Regions from separate parts of the Kitasatospora purpeofusca genome, predicted to be linked through region 2. Evidence: riboswitches for the same ligand, from Rfam matches in the RefSeq annotation. Region 2 holds a riboswitch; the other holds the start of a gene.

Region 1 (7,400 bases), 1.9 Mb from region 2:
AGCTGGGTGTCGCGGTCGAAGTCGATGGCGTGGGTGCCGAGCAGGCTGAGTCGCTTCTCGGCGATGATCCGCTCGACGTCGAGGTCGGCCCGGTCGACGTCCACGGTGCGCGGGGAGTAGCCCTCCAGGCCCAGCAGGACGGCCTTCGCGGTGCCGTGGCCGTGGCCGGTGGCGCCCAGCGAGCCGAACAGCTCGGCGCGGACGGCCGTGACCTCGTCCAGCAGGGCCTCGGACTTCAGGCGGCGGGCGAACATCCGGGCGGCGCGCATCGGGCCGACGGTGTGGGAACTGGACGGGCCGATGCCGATGGAGAAGAGGTCGAAGACGCTGATGGCCACGGAGTGACGTCCTTGTCTGGTCTCGTGGATGGTGCCGGCAGGGAGGGAGGGACGGCAGTGGCTGAGGTGGTGTTTCGGGCGACCGACACGGGTCGGGGCACCGCGCGCACCTTCCAGTGTGCGCGGTGCCCCGGAATCCCCGGTGTCCGGGCGGCGTGAGCCCGGTCACCCGCGGCCGAACAGGAGGGACCTACAGGTTCGGGTACAGCGGGTACTTCTCGGCGAGGGCGGTGACCCGGGCCTTCAGGTCGGCGGCGACGGTCTCGTCGAAGGCCGGCTTCAGGGCCTCGGCGATGATGTCGGCGACCTCGCGGAAGTCCTCGGCGCCGAAGCCGCGGGTGGCGAGCGCCGGGGTGCCGATCCGCAGGCCGGAGGTGACCATCGGCGGGCGCGGGTCGTTCGGGATCGCGTTGCGGTTGACGGTGATGCCGACCTCGTGCAGCCGGTCCTCGGCCTGCTGGCCGTCGAGCTGGCTGTTGCGCAGGTCGACCAGGACCAGGTGGACGTCGGTGCCGCCGGACAGCACCGAGACGCCGGCCTCGGTGACGTCGGCCTGGAGCAGGCGCTCGGCCAGGATCCGGGCGCCGTCCAGGGTGCGCTGCTGGCGCTCCTTGAACTCCTCGGAGGCGGCGACCTTGAAGGCGACGGCCTTGCCGGCGATGACGTGCTCCAGCGGGCCGCCCTGCTGGCCGGGGAAGACCGCGGAGTTGATCTTCTTGGCGTGCTCGGCCTTGGAGAGGATGACGCCGCCGCGCGGGCCGCCCAGGGTCTTGTGGGTGGTGGTGGTGACCACGTCCGCGTACGGCACCGGGTTGGGGTGCAGGCCCGCGGCGACCAGGCCGGCGAAGTGGGCCATGTCGACCATCAGCAGCGCGCCGGTCTCGTCGGCGATCCGGCGGAACTCGGCGAAGTCGAGCTGGCGCGGGTAGGCGGACCAGCCGGCGATGATCAGCTGCGGGCGGTGCTCCTTGGCCAGGCGCTCGACCTCGGCCATGTCGACCTGGCCGGACTTGTCGTCCACGTGGTACGGCACCACGTTGTAGAGCTTGCCGGAGAAGTTGATCTTCATGCCGTGGGTCAGGTGACCGCCGTGGGCCAGGTTCAGGCCCAGGATGGTGTCGCCCGGCTTGATCAGCGCGAACATCGCGGCGGCGTTGGCCTGCGCGCCCGAGTGCGGCTGGACGTTGGCGTGCTCGGCGCCGAACAGGGCCTTGATCCGGTCGATCGCGATCTGCTCGACCACGTCGACGTGCTCGCAGCCGCCGTAGTAGCGGCGACCGGGGTAGCCCTCGGCGTACTTGTTGGTCAGGACCGAGCCCTGGGCCTCCATGACCGCCACCGGGGCGAAGTTCTCGGAGGCGATCATCTCCAGGGTGGTCTGCTGGCGGTGCAGCTCGGCGTCGACCGCGGCGGCGATCTCCGGGTCGAGGGCGTGCAGGGACTGGTTCAGAACCGTCATGGTGGAGTCTTCCCGGAAGTGAGAGGGAGGAGGGCCGGCGGGCGGGGCGGCCACCGCGCTGCGGCCGCCCCGGATGGCTCAGGCCGAGGGGTTGGTGAGCTTGGTGTACTCGTCGGCGCTCAGCAGCGCACCGGTCGACTCGACGCGGACCTTGAACAGCCAGCCACCCTCGAACGGGTCGCTGTTGACCAGGCTGTTGTCGTCGGCGACGGCCTCGTTGACCTCGGTGATCTCACCGGTCACCGGCGAGTACAGGTCGCTGACCGACTTGGTCGACTCCAGCTCGCCACAGGTCTCACCGGCGGTCACGGTGTCGCCGACCTCGGGAAGCTGCACGTAGACGATGTCGCCGAGGGCGTCCGCGGCGTGCTTGGTGATGCCGACCGTGGCGACCTCACCGGCCTCGGCGGTGGTCAGCCACTCGTGCTCCTCGGTGTACTGCAGGTGCTGGGGGTTGCTCATGGCGTCATTCTCCAGGATGGGAAGCGGGTACGGCGAAGCGGCCCGGGGCGCGGACGAGCCTCGCGAGGGAAAGGTGGGGGAGCGGGGTCAGCGGGCGCGCTTGTAGAACGGCAGCGCCACGACCTGCACCGGCTCGTGCTTGCCGCGCACGTCCACCGCGACGGTGGTGCCCGGGGCGGCGTGCGCCGCGTCCACGTAGGCCATCGCGATCGGCTTCTCCAGGGTGGGGGAGGGCGAGCCGGAGGTGATCCGGCCGATCGGGGCGCCCTCGGTGGAGACCACGGTGTACTCGGCGCGCGGCACCCGCTTGCCGTCGGAGACCAGGCCGACCAGGACCCGCGGCGGGTTGGCCTCGGCCTCGGCGGCGGCCCGCTCCAGGGCCTTGCGGCCGACGAAGGCGCCCTCGTTGGTGGTCTTGTCGAAGCGCACCACTCGGCCGAGGCCGGCGTCGAACGGGGTCAGCTCGGTGGACAGCTCGTGGCCGTACAGCGGCATGCCGGCCTCCAGGCGCAGCGTGTCGCGGCAGGACAGGCCGCAGGGGATCAGGCCCCGGTCGGTGCCGGCCGCGGTCAGCGCCTGCCAGATCTGCTCGGCGTCGCCCGGGTTGCAGAAGATCTCGAAGCCGTCCTCGCCGGTGTAGCCGGTGCGGGCGAGCAGCACGTCGCGGCCGGCCACCTGGGCCGGGAGGATCGCGTAGTACTTCAGGCCGGGCAGGTCGGCCTCGGTGGTGTCGGCCAGGATCGCGGTGGACTCCGGGCCCTGGACGGCGATCAGCGCGTAGGCGTCGCGGTCGTCGGAGACGACGGCGTTGAAGCCCTTGGCGCGGGCGATCAGCTCGTCCAGCACCAGCTGGGCGTTGGAGGCGTTGGCGACGACCAGGAAGGCGTCCTCGCGCAGGCGGTAGACGATCAGGTCGTCCAGGATGCCGCCGTCCTCGGCGCAGATCATGGTGTAGCGGGCGCGCAGCACGCCGAGCGCGGAGACGAAGCCGACCAGGGCGTGGTCCAGCATCTCGCCGGCCTGCGGGCCGGTGACGGTGATCTCGCCCATGTGGGACAGGTCGAACAGGCCGGCCCTGGTGCGGACGGCGAGGTGCTCCTCGCGCTCGCTGCCGTAGCGCAGCGGCATGTCCCAGCCGGCGAAGTCGGTCATGGTGGCGCCGAGGGCGCGGTGCAGCGCGTCGAGCGCGGTGAGGCGGAGGGACGACATGGCCAGGAACTCCTCGGTCGGGGCACTCAGGGGTGCGCACGCCGGGACCGGCCCGGGCACGGGGCGGACCCTGCGCGCGGGCATGCGGCGGCTGGGTCTCCCCATCTGTCGTCGTACCTGAGAGCTTCACCGTCCACTGCCCTGCAAAGGACAGCATGGCGGCTTGCACCGTGGGTGGGCGGACGGCAGGGCCGTGCACCGCTTTCCAGATCTGCCTAACCCGTGCGGTAGGGGGGCCTGAGAGATTCCGGGGAGGACTTGCTCCTTCGGCGCCGGCTGTGCCACCAGGACGGGGCACTCCGGACTCTCCCGCGCGGGTTCGAGCGGCCGGTATGGAGTTGGAGGGCCTGGGTGGATGCCACCGCAGACGCGCACATCATGGCACGTCCGCACCGCTGGCGGGAGAGGGGGCTGCCTCACACGCCCGCTCCGCTCCCCGTGCCGCTCCCTCTGCCGCGCCCCGCCTCCCCGCGCCGCCCTTCCGCTTCCGTTCCGCGTCCCGTTCCGTCCCGCCCGGACGCTAGGCTGCGGGAATCGGCGAGCGGAGGGCGGTACAGGGGCGGATGGGCAACCCGGTGGAGCAGCAGGGCTGGGGCGGGGCGCAGTCGGCGCCGGCCGGCGGCGCGTGGCCGGCCAACGAGCTGGAGCAGGTGCTCACCGCCGCGCTCGGCGACCCGGGCGCGACCCCGCGGGTGATCGAGGTGCTGGCGCGCAGCCAGGTGTGGATCCCGCTGCCGTCCGGCGGCGACCCGCAGGGGCGGGCGCTGGACCTGCCGACCCTCGAACTGGCCGGCGGCCCCTACGTCCCGGTGTTCTCCTCCCAGGAGGTGCTGCTCCAGCAGGCGCCGGGGATGGCGTTCGCGGTCGCGCCGGTGTGGGAGTTCGCCCGCGGTCTGCCGCTGGGCGTCGGCATCGCCGTCAACCCCGACGCCCCGGTGGGCATCCCGGTCCCGCCGGAGGGCGTGGCCGAGCTGCGCCGGGGGCCGCGCGAGGACCGCTGGGACGTCGCCCAGGACGCGCCGTCCGGGGGCCGGGTGGCGCTGCGCGAGCCGGTGCCGGGCGAGGACCCGGAGCTGTTCCTGGCCGCCTGCCGCGCCGAACTGGCTCTGCTGCCCGGGGTGCTGAGCGCCCGGCGGGCGCTGGCCAGTGTCGAGGGCGAGCCGACCGTGATGTTCGTGGGCGTCCAGTTGGACCCGGCGGCCCCGGCCGACCCGGGGGCGGTGAACGAGGCGCTGGGGCGCGCGCTGGGAACCGCGCCGCTGCCCGGTGGCGTCCACCTCGTACTGCTCGACCTCGCGGACGATCCGGTGGTCGAGTGGATGGTGAACCGGGTCGCGCCCTTCCACGTACGGGGCTGAGCCGGTCCCCGGCCGTCCGTCCGGTGCCTGTCGGGCCGGATGCTCGGCGGGGGAGCGGCGGGGGCCCTGGCACGTCGGCGTGGCGGTGGTCGACGGTGCCCCATAAGGTGCGTGCTGACGGCCGCCGGGCCGCCGGTGACGGACGAGGAACGAAGAGGCGCAACGAGGTGGGCGCATGAGTGCGGGATCGGTAGCTGGCGGTGCACCGGGGCCCTGGGGCCAGGCGCCCACCGGACGCCCGGATCCGGGCGCGCTGGAACGCGCCCTGCGCGAGGTGGCGCCGGAGCGCTACGAGGCCTACGAGACGATGCTGAACGCGCTCGCCGAGGGCCGGGTCTGGATGCTGCTGTGGCACGGGACGCCGGGCAGCGCCGACGCCCAGTACGGGAACATGGAGATCAGCGGCCACGGCTACGCGCCGGCCGTCACCTCGCCCGAGCAACTGGCGGCGTCCGGCTGGGCGCGGGCGCACGAGGTGATCTCCGGCCGGGAGATCGCGACCTCGCTGTACCGGACCCGCTGGGGGCTGTGGTTGAACCCGCACGCCCCGGGCGGCGGGGTCGGGGTGCCGTGGGCGGACCTGCGCCGGGTGGCCGCGGGGCTGGACCGGCTGCCGGCCGGTCCGCTGCGGCTGAGCGAGCCGCAGGTGCCGGCCCAGCAGTTCTTCGCGCTGCTGGAGCGGCAGGCGGCCGAGGTGCGGGCGGTGCGGGCGCTGCGCCGGGCCTGGGTGCAGCCGTCGGTGGGCGAGCCGTACCTCGCCATCGGCCTCGAACTGTACGAGAGCTCGCCGCCCACGGTGGAGGCGGTGCGGGCGCTGATGCAGCGGGCGATCGCGGTCGCGCCGGAGGGGCTGGCGGTCTCGACGGTGGCGATGGCGGACGAGTTCGATCCGGTGGCGCTGTGGATGCGGGCCCACGCACGCCCGTTCTACGACCGGGAGGCGTCCGGGCACGGCCGTCCGCAGACCGGCCCGTACCCGCCGGTGCCCCCGCCGCCGTACGCCTCGCAGCAGGGCCCGGCCCAGGGTCAGGGCTTCGGTTACGGCACCCAGCCGCCGGCTCCGGCCTGGCCGGGGCAGCAGCCCCCGCCGCAGCAGCCGTGGCCCGGCTACCCCGGTCGCTGACCGGGCGGATCTTCGGAGTCCCGTTCCACGAAACCGGCTTGACGCCATGTCAGGCCGGTTTCGGCGTTTTTTCGGACGTTCTCCCCGAATCGGATGGAACCCATCTTGACATGGCTGTTACAGCTGTGTGAAGAGGGATATGCCGATGGTCCGGGAGGTGCATGCGCACAGATCACAGTTGGGCATCTGTCGGTGGTCAGGGCTGGCGTAAGCCAGTTCGGATGGCAGAGAGTTCTGCAACAGCCCGCCGCGCGTGGTTGGCGTCCCACAAGGGCGAACGCGCTGGCGGACCGCATGATCCACGTGACGCCCATCCCGCGTGGCAGCAGTACTGAGCCAGTCGTACCGCTGGAAGCACTCCGCTCCTGTACCTCAGCACGTCCGCACCCAAGCACGTCCGCACCAGCCGCGCCGCCGATCCCGGTGCCCGGCACCCGTGGGCCGGCCACCGTCGGCGAGGGGACCGAACTGACCATGACCGCACCCATCAAGACCGCCGGCAACGCACCGGAGGCAGACGCCGCCGCGAGCCCGGCCAAGAAGATCGAGGGCCGCTCGCTCGGCCGGATCGCCTGGACCCGCTTCAAGCGGGACAAGGCCGCCGTCGCCGGCGGCGTCGTGGTGATCCTGCTGATCCTGCTCGCCGTGCTGGCCAAGCCGATCGAATCGGCCTTCGGCCTCGACCCCGACGCCCTCCACCAGGACCTCCTGGACGCCGACCTCGGCGGTCTGCCGTTCGGCGACTGGGGCGGCATGAGCTGGGACCACCCGCTCGGCGTCGACCCGCTGCAGGGCCGTGACCTGCTGACCCGCGTCATCGAGGGCTCCTGGGTCTCCCTGCTGGTCGCCTTCGGCGCGACCGTGCTGTCCAACACCATCGGCACCGTGCTCGGCATCATGGCCGGCTACTACGGCGGCTGGGTGGACACCCTGATCAGCCGGGTGATGGACGTCTTCCTCGCCTTCCCGCTGCTGCTGTTCGCGATCGCGATCTCGACCTCGCTGCAGGGCGGCGCGTTCGGACTGCACGGCCTCCCGCTGCACATCATGGTGCTGATCTTCGTGATCGGCTTCTTCAACTGGCCCTACATGGGCCGGATCGTGCGCGGACAGACCCTCTCGCTGCGCGAGCGCGAGTTCGTCTACGCGGCCCGGAGCCTGGGCGCCCGCGGGCCGTTCATCCTGTTCAAGGAGCTGCTGCCCAACCTGGTCGGTCCGATCCTGGTCTACTCGACCCTGCTGATCCCGACCAACATCCTCTTCGAGGCCGGGCTGAGCTTCCTCGGTGTGGGCATCCAGCCCCCGCAGGCCTCCTGGGGCGGCATGCTCCAGGACGCGATCCGGTACTACCAGGTGGACCCCCAGTACATGGTGGTCCCCGGTGTGGCGATCTTCGTCACCGTACTCGCCTTCAACCTGCTCGGCGACGGGCTGCGTGACGCCCTCGATCC
Region 2 (7,400 bases):
TACTTCAGTGTGTCAAATATTCATTGGTTAAGCCTTGGCAAAAAGGAAAGACCCCGGCCATGATCGGCCGGGGTCCTGCTGTTCCGTCGGGTCAGGCGAGCGGCCGCAGCGGAGCCGGGCGGGCCTGGTCCTCGACCGCGGGGTGGGCGGCCTGACGCGCCGGCGCATGGGCGGCCGACGGCACCGGGGTCGAGGCGGCCGAGGTGTTGTCGTGGACCTCGACGTGCTCACGGCGCAGCTCGTCCCGGACCACCTCCTCGGCGGTGTACCGCTCGACCACCAGACGGACCCGCTCGATCGGCGCCAGGTACTTGCGGACCACCGGGCGCTCCTCGCGAAGGGTCACCTCCTCCACCGCCTCGGCGATGTCCTTCTCGCTGAGCGCGGCCCGCTCCGCGTCCCCGACCGGCATCCGCTCGACCCGGACCCGCTCGCGGACCACGGCGACCCGCCGCTCCACCGGCTCGCTGGTGACGTACTTGCGCAGCTTGGCGGTGCCCAGCACATGCCACTCGGTGGTGATGTCCAGGCGCTCCTCGCGGCAGGTGATCTCCACCGGGCCGCTGGGGGAGGAGGCGGCGGGGTCGGCCTCGGGGCGCGCGGTGCCCGCGGCGGGGACGGCGGCCGGGGCCGTCGAGGGGGCCGCCGGGGTGTGCGGGCGCGGCTCGGCGGCCTGCTGCGGCGCTGCGGGTGTCGTGGTGGCGGGCAGGGGCGTGGCGAGGGTCCGCACGGGGGCCTCCGGGGCGGGGTCGGACGGCTTGCCGAGGTCGGCGGCCGGGCTCGGGACGGGAGTGGGGGACTGGTGGAGGCCGAGCGGCTTGGCCGGATGCGCGGTGCCCGTGCCGTTGGTCGTGCCGGTGCCATGGGTGCTGCTGGTGCCGTTGGTGGTGCCCGCGGCGTTGGCGGCGGCCGCGCCCACAGCGGCCGTGCCGGCTGCCGTGCCCCGGTCGGCGGTGGTGCCGAAGTCGAGGTCGGACGGTTCGGAGCCCGAGCCGTCACCCGCCGACGGCCGGCCGTCCACCGGGGTGTCCAGCCCGTAGTAGCGGTAGAGCTGAAGCTCCTGGGCGGGCGACAGGTGCTGGCCGACGCCGAAGTCCGGTGATTCCTTCACCAGGGACTTGTCGTACGGCACCCGCAGCTCGTCGCCGGAGAACTCGCTCGTGGTCAGGGGGACGAAGGCGTCCCGGCCGAAGATGCCGGTCCGCACAGCCGCCCACTCGGGGCGGCCGGTGGCGTCGTCGAGATACACCTCGTCGATGGTGCCGATCTTGTCCCCGTTGCGGTCGACCGCCTTGTGGCCGATGAGGTCCCGGGGGTCGATGTCGGTCTGCACTCTTTCCTCCAGTGCGGTGATCCTGCGGAACTCCCGCAGGACGACGGCCGGCCCGCCCGCCCGGTCCGCCACTTCACACCAAAAGCCATGAACCGGACCCGCGCGACCGGGGCGGGGCCGGACGGGCGCGGCGCTGAGCCGTTGGGGGCAGGCCGGGCGAGCGGGCCCCGGCGGCGAAGTGACCGGACGCACCCGTGATCGCCGGGCCTCCCGCTGGTACCCTGGGCGCGACCGCCGAGCCCGCGCGGGAGAGTCCCCGGCAGTGGAAACCGCTGGTCGGGGCGCCGAAGGAGCAACTCCTCCCCGGAATCTCTCAGGCATCCGTACCGTGCGGGATAGGTCACTCTGGAAAGCAGGGCAGGAACGCGGGCGAGGGAGCCGGCGGACCCCACCCTCACCGACGGTGCAAGCCGGCGGGGCGTCCCACGGCGCTCCGCGCGGGCGAAGCTCTCAGGTCCCGATGACAGAGGGGGAGGCCTGTCGGGTTCGTCCGACCGGGTCCTCCGCTGTTGTCCGCAGCGGCGAGGCAGCCCGGCGTGCGCACCCCCGCCGGTCCGTGACCAGGAGGCCTCGACCACCATGAACGCCCAGCCGAACTCGGGACGCCCGACCACCCCCGCGACCCTCACCGAGCTCGAACAGGCCAGCCCCTTCGAGAACCGCCACATCGGCCCCGACGCCGCGGCGCAGGAGAAGATGCTGGCCCACATCGGCTACGGCTCGCTGGACGAGCTGGCCACCGCCGCCGTTCCCGAGGCGATCCGCTCGATCACCGCGCTGGACCTGCCCGACGGCCGCTCCGAGGCCCAGGTCCTGGCCGAGCTGCGCGAGCTGGCCGACCGCAACTCCGTCCTCCGGTCGATGATCGGCCTGGGCTACTACGGCACCTTCACCCCGCCGGTGATCCTCCGCAACGTCATGGAGAACCCGGCCTGGTACACCGCCTACACGCCGTACCAGCCGGAGATCTCGCAGGGCCGCCTGGAGGCGCTGCTCAACTTCCAGACCCTGGTCGCCGACCTGACCGGCCTGCCCACCTCCGGCTCCTCGCTGCTGGACGAGGGCACCGCGGCCGCCGAGGCGATGGCCCTGGCCCGCCGCGTCACCAAGGTCAAGGGCGGTGTCTTCCTGGTCGACGCCGACACCCTGCCGCAGACCGTCGCGGTGATCAACACCCGCGCCGTGCCGACCGGTGTCGAGGTGGTCGTCGCCGACCTGTCGGAGGGCATCCCGGCCGAGATCGCCGAGCGCGGCGTCTTCGGCGTGCTGCTCCAGTACCCGGGCGCCACCGGCGCGGTCCGCGACCTCGCCCCGGTGATCGAGCAGGCCCACGGCCTCGGCGCGATCGTCGCCGTCGCCGCCGACCTGCTCGCGCTCACCCTGCTGAAGTCCCCGGGCTCGCTCGGCGCCGACATCGCCTGCGGCACCTCGCAGCGCTTCGGCGTGCCGATGGGCTTCGGCGGCCCGCACGCCGGCTACCTCGCCGTGCGCGCCGAGTACGCCCGCTCGCTGCCCGGCCGCCTGGTCGGCGTCTCCGTGGACACCCACGGCAACCGCGCCTACCGCCTGGCCCTGCAGACCCGCGAGCAGCACATCCGCCGCGAGAAGGCCACCAGCAACATCTGCACCGCCCAGGTGCTGCTCGCCGTGATGGCCTCGATGTACGCCGTCTACCACGGCCCCGACGGCCTGGCCGACATCGCCCGCCGCACCCACCGCTACGCCGCCGCGCTGGCCGAGGGCCTGCGGGCCGGCGGGGTCGAGCTGCTGCACGGCGAGTTCTTCGACACCGTCACCGCGGTCGTCCCGGGCCGCGCCGCCGGGATCGCCGCCGCCGCCCGCGCCAACGGCATCAACGTCTTCCAGGACGGCGATGACCGGATCTCGGTCTCCACCGACGAGACCACCACCCGCGAGGACCTGGCGGGCGTCTGGGCCGCGTTCGGCGTCGAGGCCGTCGAGGTGGCGGAGAACGCCGACAGCCTGCCGGCCGCGCTGCTGCGCGAGGACGAGTACCTGACCCACCCGGTCTTCCACAGCCACCGCTCCGAGACCGCCATGCTGCGCTACCTGCGCCGTCTGTCGGACCGGGACTACGCGCTGGACCGGGGCATGATCCCGCTGGGCTCCTGCACCATGAAGCTCAACGCCACCACCGAGATGGAGTCGGTGACCTGGCCGGAGTTCGGCCAGCTGCACCCCTTCGCCCCGGTCGACCAGGCCGCGGGCTTCCTCACCCTGATCCGCGGCCTGGAGCAGCAGCTGGTCGAGGTGACCGGCTACGACGCCGTCTCCATCCAGCCGAACGCCGGTTCCCAGGGCGAGCTGGCCGGTCTGCTGGCCGTCCGCGCCTACCACCACGGCAACGGCGACACCCAGCGCGACATCTGCCTCATCCCGTCCTCCGCGCACGGCACCAACGCCGCCTCCGCGGTCATGGCCGGCATGCGGGTGGTCGTGGTCAAGACCCTGGTCGACGGTGACGTCGACGTCGAGGACCTCAAGGCCAAGATCGAGCAGCACCGCGACAACCTGTCCGTGCTGATGGTCACCTACCCGTCCACCCACGGCGTGTACGAGACCCAGATCACCGAGATCTGCGGCCTGGTGCACGAGGCCGGCGGCCAGGTCTACGTCGACGGTGCCAACCTCAACGCCCTGGTCGGCCTCGCCAAGCCGGGCAAGTTCGGCGCGGACGTCTCGCACCTGAACCTGCACAAGACCTTCTGCATCCCGCACGGCGGCGGCGGCCCCGGCGTCGGCCCGGTCGCGGTGCGCGAGCACCTCGCGCCGTACCTGCCGAACCACCCGCTGCAGCCGGAGGCCGGCCCGGCCACCGGTGTCGGCCCGATCTCGGCCGCCCCGTGGGGCTCGGCGGGCATCCTGCCGATCTCCTGGTCCTACGTCCGGCTGATGGGCGGCGAGGGCCTCAAGCGCGCCACCCAGGTCGCGGTGCTGAACGCCAACTACATCGCCAAGCGGCTGGCCCCGCACTTCCCGGTGCTCTACACCGGCCCCGGCGGCCTGGTGGCGCACGAGTGCATCATCGACCTGCGCCCGCTCTCCAAGGAGACCGGCGTGACGGTGGACGACATCGCCAAGCGCCTGATCGACTACGGCTTCCACGCGCCGACCATGTCGTTCCCGGTCGCCGGCACCCTGATGATCGAGCCGACCGAGTCCGAGGACCTGTACGAGATCGACCGGTTCTGCGACGCGATGATCGAGATCCGGGCCGAGATCGAGAAGGTCGGCTCGGGCGAGTGGGACGCCGAGGACAACCCGCTGCGCAACGCCCCGCACACCGCCGCCACCCTGGCCGGCGACTGGGCGCACGGCTACTCGCGGCAGGAGGCGGTCTTCCCGGCCGGCGTGAACCCGGCGGACAAGTACTGGCCGCCGGTCGGCCGGATCGACGGCGCGTACGGCGACCGCAACCTGGTCTGCTCCTGCCCGCCGATGGACGAGTACGGCGTCTGATCCCGGCGCGCCGTCCTGAGCGGACGGCGAAGGCCATGCGACAGGGCCCCGGCGGTGCTTGGCGGTTTCTAGGGGTCGTTGCAACACGTGGTCGGTTGTCTAGGCCGCGAGCAGTTTATGCAGGCGCTCGGCTGGGGTTTCCCAGCCGAGCGTTTTGCGTGGGCGGCCGTTGAGTTCGGCGGCGACGGCGGCCAGCTGTTCGGGGCTGTGGGCGGACAGGTCGGTGCCCTTGGGGAAGTACTGCCGCAGCAGGCCGTTCGTGTTCTCGTTCGAACCGCGCTGCCAGGGACTGGCGGGATCGCAGAAGTAGACCGGGATGTCGGTGGCCAGGGTGAACGAGCCGTGGGCGGCCATCTCGGAGCCCTGGTCCCAGGTCAGCGAGCGCACCAGGTGGCCGGGCAGGGTCTGGACGATGGTCACCAGGGCGTCGCGGACCTGCTCGGCGGTTCGGCCCTCGGCCAGGTGCAGGAGCATCACATAGCGGGTCGCGCGCTCGACCAGGGTGCCGATCGCGGATCCGCCGTCCTTGCCGATGATCAGGTCGCCCTCCCAGTGGCCGGGCACCGCCCGGTCCTCGACCTCGGCGGGGCGCTCGCTGATCATGACCATCGGGGTGACGAACCGCGGCTGGCGGCAGGCCGCTTGGCGGTGCGACTTGCGCCGGGCGCGTCCGGTCCGCAGGGCGGCGGCCAGTTCCCGGCGCAGTTCGCCGCGGCCTTGGACGTAGAGGGCCTGGTAGACCGTCTCGTGGACCACGTGCATCTCCGGTCGATCGGGAAACTGTGCACGCAGAGCCTGGCAGATCTGCTCCGGACTCCACTTCCTGCCCAGATGATGCTGAATGAAGTCCCGCAGTTCGGGGTTCTGGCCGATCTTGCCGGGCTTGGGTCGGGGCCGGCGGGCATCGGCCCGGGCCTGTGCGGCGTGCGGCCGGTATTGGCCGTTGACCGGGTGGCGGTTGCGCGCGATCTCGCGGCTGATCGTGGAGGGGCTGCGACCGAGCTCGGCGGCGATCTTGCGGATGGCGACCTTCTCCCGCAGCCGGTCTGCTATGTGGATGCGGTCGGCCTCGCGCAGGTACCGGGACGGACCGGAAGGCGGCACCTCCACATGGATGGGAGGTACCGCCTTCCTCTGCCCACCGGGCGAGTGATGGCCATTACGCCACTTCTTGCCGGTCCGGACGTTGACGCCGACGATCCGGCAGGCTTCCGTACTGCTGTAGCCCTGCTGCATGAGCCGGAAGTATGCCTCCCGCTCAGCGGTCAGTTTCCTGGTCCCCTGAGGCTTCCGGTCCTTGCGGATCTCGAAGTCCATCGCATCCCCTGAGCTGGGGTGTTGCAACGACTCCTAGAACCCAAGCTTCCGCCGGGGCCCTGCCCTGTGGTGCTCCGTGCTGCCCTGTGATGGTGCCCTGCGGTGCTCGGCCGATCCGGTGGCCGCGGCCTGTGCGGCCGGTGCTGCCGGGGTGCGGCCGGTGCGTCGTCCCAGGGTCGGCCCGGCGGCTCAGACCGCGCTGGCGGCCGGACGGCGCGGGGCGATCACCCGGCCGTCGGGCAGCAGCTCGCCGGTGTCCTCGAAGAGCAGGACGCCGTTGCAGAGCAGGCTCCACCCCTGTTCCGGGTGACAGGCCACCGGGACGGCGGCCTCGCGGTCCTCGGACTCGGCCGACGGACACTCAGGACGGTGCTGGCACATACGCGTACCCTCGCTTCGCTCCGCGATCCTCCCCGTGGTGCGGTGCCGCCGGCTGGCCGTCGGGCGCCGCCGCGGCGGTCGGATCCTGTCCTGCGCCGGGCCAGGTGTGGACCGGCGCTCAAGTGGGTAGGACAGGGGGTCCTTCCACGCTGGTTCCCAGTGTCGGCATCCCGGGACCCGCGCGCAGCGATTTCGTGACACGCGCCACAACCCCCGGCCAGAGATCACCCGTTCAGGTGGTGAGCGGCCGGAATCGATGCCGGACGGGCCATGGGACGGACGGTCCTTCCGGGTCATATCGGATGGCCCGGAAGGGTGGGTCCGGACGGGTGAGCCGATCGAGTGGGTCCGCGCGGATGCTCGGCGACCGGTCCGGCCGGATGGTCGGCGACGGGTCAGAGCGCCCCGGAGGCGAGCCGCGCCGGATCGGCGGGGGTGCCGAGCAGCACCGGGCGGGCGAGCGGCGAGCGGGCGAGCGGGCCCCGGGCCAGTACCGGCAGCAGTTCGGCGGCCGGGTGGGCGCGGTGCGCGGTGACCCCCATCGGTGCCGGGGCCAGGGGGATCAGCAGATCGGCGCCGGGACCGCCGTCCGGACTGTGCAGCCACAGCGCCGTCGCGTACTGGCCCGGGAAGGTCAGCAGCCTCGGCTGGCAGCGGGTCCGGGAGGACTGGGCGAGCTGCCACGCCTGGCGCAGCGCTCTGACGGTCGAGTCCAGATAGGGGCCGGCGGTGAAGTGGGAGAAGGAATGGCCCTCGGACCCCTGCACCACCTCGGCCGCCGCCGCGACCTCGGTGCCGTCCTTGATCAGGAAGCGCCAGCCGGTCCGGCGGGCGGCGGCGAGTTCGGCCCGCGGCCCGTCCAGGACGTGGACGGCGAGCGGGTGTGCGG

Evidence for each region. A riboswitch is a leader RNA that binds a small molecule or an ion and turns the genes downstream of it on or off. The one in region 2 is predicted to bind glycine.
Region 1: linked by a shared signal. The riboswitch ahead of gcvT (glycine cleavage system aminomethyltransferase GcvT) and the one ahead of gcvP (aminomethyl-transferring glycine dehydrogenase) in region 2 are both predicted to bind glycine.

Annotation. Positions count from the first base shown of each region.
Region 1 is NZ_CP108561.1:6,199,359-6,206,758, forward strand. Features, by position in the region: gene OG715_RS27250 (L-serine ammonia-lyase) at 1-338, opposite strand, end outside; gene glyA (serine hydroxymethyltransferase) at 529-1,797, opposite strand; gene gcvH (glycine cleavage system protein GcvH) at 1,876-2,259, opposite strand; gene gcvT (glycine cleavage system aminomethyltransferase GcvT) at 2,347-3,468, opposite strand; glycine riboswitch at 3,684-3,790, opposite strand; gene OG715_RS27270 (enhanced serine sensitivity protein SseB C-terminal domain-containing protein) at 4,032-4,826, shown strand; gene OG715_RS27275 (enhanced serine sensitivity protein SseB C-terminal domain-containing protein) at 5,134-5,949, shown strand; gene OG715_RS27280 (ABC transporter permease) at 6,424-7,400, shown strand, end outside.
Region 2 is NZ_CP108561.1:8,098,225-8,105,624, forward strand. Features, by position in the region: gene OG715_RS35355 (PRC and DUF2382 domain-containing protein) at 92-1,405, opposite strand; glycine riboswitch at 1,569-1,672, shown strand; gene gcvP (aminomethyl-transferring glycine dehydrogenase) at 1,913-4,813, shown strand; gene OG715_RS35365 (IS30 family transposase) at 4,913-6,130, opposite strand; gene OG715_RS35370 (DUF5999 family protein) at 6,320-6,511, opposite strand; gene OG715_RS35375 (hypothetical protein) at 6,907-7,400, opposite strand, start outside.